One region of the Stenotrophomonas sp. NPDC077420 genome, then DNA from elsewhere that is predicted to be linked to it. Evidence: riboswitches for the same ligand, from Rfam matches in the RefSeq annotation. Region 1 holds a riboswitch; the other holds the start of a gene.
The links. A riboswitch is a leader RNA that binds a small molecule or an ion and turns the genes downstream of it on or off. The one in region 1 is predicted to bind glycine.
Positions count from the first base shown of each region.

Region 2: another riboswitch for glycine. It lies ahead of ACIGII_RS06990 (trimeric intracellular cation channel family protein); the one in region 1 lies ahead of gcvP (aminomethyl-transferring glycine dehydrogenase).

Region 1 is NZ_JBITVZ010000016.1:632-4,736, reverse strand. It holds gene gcvP (aminomethyl-transferring glycine dehydrogenase) at 1-2,443, opposite strand, end outside; glycine riboswitch at 2,528-2,629, opposite strand; gene ACIGII_RS14975 (multidrug effflux MFS transporter) at 2,924-4,105, shown strand, end outside.
Region 2 is NZ_JBITVZ010000005.1:103,699-107,803, reverse strand. It holds gene ACIGII_RS07005 (3-deoxy-7-phosphoheptulonate synthase) at 1-286, shown strand, start outside; gene ACIGII_RS07000 (DUF1778 domain-containing protein) at 434-739, shown strand; gene ACIGII_RS06995 (GNAT family N-acetyltransferase) at 786-1,229, shown strand; gene ACIGII_RS06990 (trimeric intracellular cation channel family protein) at 1,254-1,871, opposite strand; glycine riboswitch at 1,954-2,044, opposite strand; glycine riboswitch at 2,066-2,140, opposite strand; gene ACIGII_RS06985 (GIY-YIG nuclease family protein) at 2,192-2,452, shown strand; gene ACIGII_RS06980 (DUF2170 family protein) at 2,750-3,169, shown strand; gene ACIGII_RS06975 (PspA/IM30 family protein) at 3,180-3,965, shown strand; gene ACIGII_RS06970 (potassium channel family protein) at 3,980-4,105, shown strand, end outside.

The DNA.
Region 1 (4,105 bases):
CCAGGATGCATTCGTGCGCCACCAGCCCGTTGCGGCCGGTGTACAGCGTCTTGAAGTGCGGGGCCAGGCGCTTGGCGATGTAGTTGGCGTTGAGCAGTGCCACCTGGGTTGCCTTGCGCAGGCCTTCGGTGCCCATCAGGGTGATGTACATCCAGCTGATCGGCAGGATCGAGGCGCTGCCGAAGCTGGCCGCGCTGACCATGCCCACGTCGCCTTCGCCGCCCAGCACCTTGGGCAGGAACGGGGCCAGGTGCGACTTGACCGCGCACGGGCCCACGCCCGGGCCACCGCCGCCGTGCGGGATGCAGAAGGTCTTGTGCAGGTTCAGGTGCGACACGTCCGAGCCCCACTTGCCGGGCTTGGCCACGCCGACCAGCGCGTTCATGTTGGCGCCGTCGGTGTACACCTGGCCGCCATGCTTGTGGATGATCTCGCAGATCTCGACCACTTCCTCCTCGAACACGCCGTGCGTGGAGGGGTAGGTGATCATCAGCGCGGCCAGGCGGTCGCTGTACTTCTCCGCGTTGACGCGGATGTCTTCCACGTCGACGTTGCCGTTGGCGTCGGTCTTGGTCACCACCACCTTCATGCCGCACATCTGCGCCGACGCCGGATTGGTGCCGTGCGCCGAATCCGGGATCAGGCAGACGTCGCGGTGGCCTTCGCCGCGTGAGCGGTGGTAGGCACGGATCGCCAGCAGGCCGGCGTATTCGCCCTGCGCGCCGGAGTTCGGCTGCAGGCTCACCGCGTCGTAGCCGGTGCATTCCACCAGCATCGCTTCCAGCCCGTCGATCAGTTCCTTGTAGCCGGTGGCCTGGTCGGCCGGGGCCAGCGGATGGATGTTGGCGAACTCCGGCCAGGTCACCGGGATCATCTCGGCGGTGGCGTTGAGCTTCATGGTGCAGCTGCCCAGCGGGATCATGGTGCGATCCATGGCCAGGTCCTTGTCCGCCAGCGAACGCAGGTAGCGCAGCAGTTCATGCTCGCTGTGGTGGGTGTTGAACACCGGGTGGGTGAGGAAGGCGCTGGTGCGCACCTGGGCGGGCGGCAGCGCGTCGGCGGTGGCCGCGTCCAGCGCGTCCACGTCGACGCTCACGCCGAACAGCTGGCCCAGCGCGACGATGTCGGCGCGGGTGGTGGTTTCGTCCAGGCTGATGCCGACCGCTTCGCTGTCGATCGCACGCAGGTTGATGCGCGCGACGGCGGCCTTGGCGTGGATCGCCTTGGCGTCGATCGCCTTGACGTGCAGGGTGTCGAAGAAGTGCTCGCCGACATTGATGCCGGCGCCCCGCAGGGCAGCAGCCAGGATCGCGGCCAGGCGGTGGGTGCGGCGGGCGATGCGGGTCAGGCCTTCCGGACCGTGGTACACCGCATACATCGAGGCCATCACCGCCAGCAGCACCTGTGCGGTGCAGATGTTGGACGTGGCCTTCTCGCGGCGGATGTGCTGTTCGCGGGTCTGCAGGGTCAGGCGGTAGGCGGCATTGCCCTGCGCGTCGACCGACACGCCGATCAGGCGGCCCGGCATCGAGCGCTTGTAGGCATCGCGGCAGGCCATGAACGCGGCGTGCGGGCCGCCGAAGCCGAATGGCACGCCGAAGCGCTGCGAGTTGCCGACCACGATGTCCGCGCCCCATTCGCCGGGGGCGGCGATCAGGGTCAGCGCCAGCAGGTCGGTGGCCACGGCCACCAGGCCGCCGCGCGCGTGCACGGCATCGGCCAGCGCCTGGTAGTCGCCGATATGGCCGAAGGTGTCCGGGTACTGCAGCAGCACGCCGTAGCTGTCTGCTTCCAGCGCTTCGGCCGGCGTGCCCACGCGCAGCACGATGCCCATCGGCTCGGCGCGGGTGCGCAGCAGTTCCAGCGTCTGCGGATGCACGGCGTCGTGCACGAAGAACGTGTCGGACTTCGACTTGGCCGAACGCTTGGCCAGGGTCATCGCTTCAGCCGCCGCGGTGGCTTCGTCCAGCAGCGAGGCGTTGGCGATCTCCATGCCGGTGAGGTCGGCACACAGGGTCTGGAAGTTGATCAGCGCTTCCATGCGGCCCTGCGAGATTTCCGCCTGGTACGGGGTGTAGGCGGTGTACCAGGCCGGGTTTTCCAGCACGTTGCGCAGGATCACGTTCGGGGTCAGCGTGCCGTAGTAGCCCTGGCCGATGAAGGTGCGGAACACCTGGTTCTTGTCGGCAATGGCGCGGATCTTGGCCAGCGCGTCCACCTCGGTCATCGACACGGGCAGTGCCAGCGGCGCCGGCGACTTGATCGAGGCCGGCACGATGGCGTCGGTCAACGCGTCCAGCGAGGCGTGGCCGACCACCTCGAGCATCTGCGCGATTTCGGCGTCGTTGGGGCCGATATGGCGTTCGACGAACGCGTGGCTGTGTTCAAGCTCGCGCAGGGAAGGGGCGGCCGTTGAGGGGCGGGTCTGGGACATGGCTGGCATCCAAAAGAGTGGGCACGCACGGTCGGAAGCGCGGACGGGGCGTGTCGCGGGCGACAACGATCCACCGGACCCTGCGGTCTTCCTGGGTGCCCCTCTGTCCTTTTGCCTGAGAGTTTGGAAGCACGCGGCGGCGTGCTTCGTGCCCCTTCGGCGCCGGCACTGGCCGGTCTCTCCAGAGTTTTGCTGCGGGTGGTATCGGGCCTGAGCGATTACGGGCGTTGCGCCTTCGGCAGCGGCACGTGAACACACGACGCCGCTTCTCCCACCATGTTGCCTGCCGATTATATCCCAGGGCCCCGCTGTACAGCCGCCGTCCGGCAGATGAACGTGCACCGTGTTCCATACCTGAATGTCGTATGCGGCATGGAACTGGCGGCCCCAACGGCCTATCATGGGGAGATCCTCGTATTCATCAGGCGCCACCCGCTCCGGGCCGGCGCCTTCCGTGCGTTCACGCACGGTCGCTGACGGAAGCCCCCGATGACGCCCGCCGCCCCTTCGAACCGCCGCCTGGCCCTGCTGCTTGCCGGCCTGGCCATGTTCGGTCCGTTCTCGATCGACACCATTTTCCCGGCGTTCCTGCTGCTGGGCGAGCGCATGCAGGTCGACCAGGTCGCCGTGCAGCAGACGGTGAGCGTGTACCTGCTGTTCTATGGGCTGATGAGCCTGGCGCACGGCCCGCTGTCGGACGCGTTCGGCCGCCGCCGGGTGATCCTGGGCGGGCTGGTGCTGTTCATCGCCGCCTCGATCGGCTGCGCGCTGTCACGCGACCTGACCACGCTGCTGGTGTTCCGCGCGCTGCAGGGCGTGACCGCCGGCGTGGGGGTGATCGTCGGCCGCGCGGTGATCCGCGACCTCTACCATGGCGCCGATGCGCAGCGGCTGATGAGCCAGGTGTCGATGATCTTCGGCATCGCCCCGGCGATCGCGCCGATCATCGGCGGCTGGATCCTGCTCGGTGGCGGCGACTGGCCGTTGATCTTCTGGTTCCTGGTGCTGTTTGCGCTGGTGCTGCTGGTGGCCACGGGCAAGTGGCTGCCTGAAACCCATCCGGTCGAAGCGCGCACGCCGCTGTCGGCCGGCGCGCTGCTGCGCAGCTACCTGCAGATGGGCAGCAACCCGCGCCTGCTGCGCCTGGCCGCAGCGGGCGCCTTCAACTTCTCCGGCATCTTCCTGTACATCGCCTCGGCGCCGGTGTTCGTGATGCAGCACCTGAAGCTGGGCGAGGGCGGCTTTGCCTGGTTGTTCATTCCCACCATCGGCGGCATGACGATGGGGTCGTTCCTGTCCGGGCGGATGGCCGGGCGGATCACCGCGCAGCGGCAGGTGGCCATCGGCTTTGGCCTGTGCGCGGTGTCGGCGCTGGTCAACCTGGCCTATGTCCTGGCGGTGGGGCAGATCGCGCTGCCATGGGCGGTGCTGCCGATCTTCGTCGGTGGCGTCGGCATGGCGCTGATCTTCCCGATCCTGGCACTGGCAGTGCTGGACATGTACCCGCACCAGCGCGGCCTGGCTTCGTCGATGCAGATGTTCATCCAGTTGATGATCAACACCGTGGTGGCCGGGGTGATCTCGCCGCTGCTCAGCAGCACCCCGCTGCACCTGGCACTGGGCTATGCCGGGTTCTTCGCCATTGGCGCCAGCTTCTGGTTCTGGGAGCGT
Region 2 (4,105 bases), on a different contig from region 1:
GATTGATGCCAGCCACGCCAACAGCAGCAAGAATCCCGAAAACCAGCCGAAAGTAATCGCCGATATCAATGCACAGCTGATGGCAGGCGAAGAACGCATCGTGGGCGTGATGGTGGAAAGCCACCTCGTCGCCGGTCGCCAGGACCTGGTGGAAGGCCAGCCGCTGGTCTACGGCCAGAGCATCACCGATGGCTGCATCGGCTGGGACAGTTCGCTGGAGGTGCTGGAGGCGCTGGCCCAGGCCGTGCGTGCGCGGCGCGCACGGCGACTGGCCGAGGCGGCTTGACCCCGGAGGCCGCCCGGCGTCCGCCGGCGCCACGAAAGTAAGGCGCTATCGGAAGTCTGCTTTTATTGAATAGAATCAATTGGATACTGCGCGGCCGGAAGCGGACACTGCAGGCCCCACTTGAGGGGCCTACAGGTTGTATGTACGATGTATGCACAATCCAGCAACGTGCGAGTGCTTCCCATGGGAACCGCAAGCAAAGTCATCAATTTCCGCGCACCCGCCGATAAGCAGGCTCTGATCGATCGTGCAGTAGAGATCAGTGGTTTGAATCGCACCGAGTTCATCCTGGATGCCGCGTGCGACCGGGCGCGAGAGGTGCTGGCCGACCAGACGCAGTTCACGTTGAATGCCGAGCAGGTGCAGCGCTTCAACGCGCTGCTGGACGCACCGCTGGAGGACAACCTTGCCCTGCGCCGGTTGTTGAGCACGCCGGCGCCCTGGGAACGCTGAGCCCTTGTGGCTCTCCGCTCCAACACCGCTGCACGCGGATCATCTGTTGGATGACGTCCGCTGCAGCGCTCCCGCCCTGGCGAAATGGCTGCTTGAACGTGCACGCCAGAACCAGGCATCCGGCGCATCACGATGCTTCGTGGCCTGCGACGAGCAGCGTCGCGTTGTCGGTTACTACGCGCTCTCAGCCGGCTCCATAGCGCATGAAGCCGCGCCCGGACGAATGCGCCGCAACATGCCCGATCCTGTTCCGGTCATCGTGTTGGGGCGGTTGGCGGTACATGAGGACAGGGCGGGACAGGGCATTGGCCAGGGTTTGTTGAAGGATGCGGTGCTGCGTTCGCTGCAGGCGTGCGCTCAGGTCGGCGCACGCGCGTTGCTCTGCCATGCCATCAATGAGCCCGCCAAGGCGTTCTACCTCAAGCACGGTTTCATCGCTTCACCCATCCACCCGCTCACGCTGATGCTGCCCCTCAGCCACCAAGCGTAAGTGACGACCGCTGGTCGGTGCGCTTCAATGCACCTCGTCGCGGTACACAAACTTCGGCATTTCCCACTTGAAGTGGATCGCCAGCAGGCGGAACGCAAAGCCGCCGCCCAGGCACCCCAGCGTGGCGGCGTTGAGCGACACCCCCAGTTCCAGCAGGCCCAGCCATGCCGCACCGGTCAGCAGGGTGATCACCGCATAGAGTTCCTTCTGGAAGATCAGCGGCACTTCGTTGCACAGCACATCGCGCAGCACCCCGCCGAAAGCGCCGGTCAGCATGCCGGCGATGAGCACGATGGGTGCGGCGTGGCCGCCATCGCGCGCCACCGCGCAGCCGATGAGCGTGAAGCAGATCAGCCCCAGGCCATCGAGCACAAGGAAGGTGCGGCGGAAGTGGTGCATCCAGCGTGCCACCCAGGTGGCGATCAGTGCCGCACAGATGGTGAAGCCCAGGTACTCGGGGTGCTTGACCCAGCCCAGCGGGTAGTGGCCCAGCACGATGTCGCGCAGCGAACCGCCGCCCAGGGCGGTGACGCAGGCGATGATGACCACGCCGAACAGGTCCATGCGCCGACGACCGGCAGACAGCGCACCGGTCATGGCTTCGGCGGAAATGGCGATGAGGTAGATGATGGACAGCAGCATGCAGCGGCTCCGGAGGGAAGGCAGGGACGGAAACGCGCACGCGCCAGCGCCGCAGCACTGTCATGGGGTGGGATTCCGTTGCCGCTCCCGCTGTCCTTTTGCCTGAGAGTTCAGTGGCCAGGCCACGTGCCCCTTCGGCGGGTCATTGAAGACCTCTCTCCAGATCGGCGTGTTGGATGCATGGTTGATGGCGTGTCGCGCCACCGGCCTGAGCGATTATGGGAGCCTGCGCCTTCGGCGGGCGCCGGCGCGGCGCCTCTCTCCTGCATCCGGGGCCGATTCTAGCAGCCAGCGTGCCCGTGCCGGTGGATAATCCCGGTATGCCCGCTGAACCCGCCCCCTGGTACGTGTACCTGCTCGAATGTCGCAACGGCAGCTATTACGCCGGCATCAGCAATGACGTGGAGGCGCGGTTCCAGGCCCACCTGAGCGGCAAGGGCGCGCGTTACACCCGCGCCAATCCGCCGCTGAAGCTGCTGGCGATGCGCGCCTACCCTGACCGGTCGGCGGCCTCCAGGGCGGAATGCGAGCTCAAGCGCCAGCCGCGCGCCCGCAAGCTGGCCTGGCTGCAGCGCCCGTAACGGCGGCGTTTTCGCCGCTTTCCCTGTGCCGGGACGGACGACGCGAAAGCCACTTCCACCGAACCGGGCGTAACGCTAAGCTTGGCCAGCCCCAACGGGCATACCAGGAGACAGGCACAAGGACATGCCCGCCAGGAGTGCGGGACCGCCGTGAACGCAGGACCCGCGCGACCACCGCGCCGCGGCCCGCGCTGCTATACCCCCCCTTACCTGATTCAGTGCGCTGCCGGTTACGCCGGCGGCACGCGCGCAGCCGGCCGTCCTGCTGCCAACCCACCACCACAGGAAACCTGTCCCATGTCCTTGAGCATCCACGACATCCATGCCCAGCTGGGCCAACGCCATGCCGGCAACGAGGGCGTGCGCGTCGAACTGATCGAAGGCCTGACCCCTGCGGTCCGGGTCGAGCTGCAGGAGTTCGGTGACCTGGACATCATCATCGCGGTCTCCGGTGAGCAGATCGTGGTGTCCACGATCCTGGTGCCAGCCAGCGAGGTGTCGGACGTGGCAGGCCTTGATGCCGCGTGCATGCGGCTGAACCCGATCAACCCGCTGTCGAACCTGGGCATCACCACCGATGCCGATGGCGTGGAGAACTACGTCGTCTTCGGCGAGCTGTCGACCCGCTCGGGTATCGACGCCATCGACGAAGAAATCCAGGCGCTTGCCGCCAACACGATCGACGCAGTCGAAGCACTGCGCCCCTACTTCGTCTGAGGCCTCATCGATGAGCATTTTTCTCAAGCTGGTCACGCTGTTCCGCGGCACCGCACACGAGGCAGGCGAGAAGATCGTCGATGCCAAGGCGCTGACGATCCTCGACCAGGAAATCCGCGATGCCGCGACCCAGCTGGACCGGTCCAAGGTCGACCTGGCCCGGCTGATGGGTCAGTCGAAGCTCAGCGAGAACGAGATCGCCGCGCGCGACCGCAAGATCGCCGAGTACAGTCGCTATATCGAAGGCGCATTGGGCAAGGGCGACGAAGCCCTCGCGCTGCAGGTCGCGGAAAAAATGGCGCCGCTGGAGACCGAGCAGGCCAGTGCGCGCGACGCCAGGGCCCAGCTGGACCAGAGCATCGCCACACTGCGTTCAACGGTGTCCAGGACCGAATCGCGGCTGAAGCAGATGCGTGCGCAGGTCGACCAGGTCAAGGCTACCGATACCGTACAACGTGCCCAGGCCGCCATCGCGTCGCGCCACGCCGGGGCCAGCAGCAAAATGTCGACCGCGCTGGGCTCGCTGGAGCGGATCAAGGCACGCCAGGCCCAGCAGGGCGCCCAGATGCTCGCCGCTGAAGAACTGGAGGCCGAGACCGGCGATGGCGACCTCAACCGGAAGCTCGCGGCCGCCGGGCTGCTGGAAGATTCCTCCAGTGCCGCAGCGGTGCTGGCGCGCTTCAAGCAGCCCCGGCAGCTGCCGCAGCAGGCGTCGGGCCTGCTGCCCGGCACCGTGCCGATAGCCGAGGGAGACGTGCTGGTCGGGGTGATCAGCCCGCGCGACGGCCAGCACTGACCCTCGGGGGCGGCATGTTCCTGATCCAGCGCCTGGCCAGTGCCTTCCGCCTGCATGTACGGCGGGTGAGCTGGCCGATACTGGCGGCGGTGCTGCTGGTCCACATGCTGGCCAGCTGGTGCCTGCTCGCGGCCAGCGGC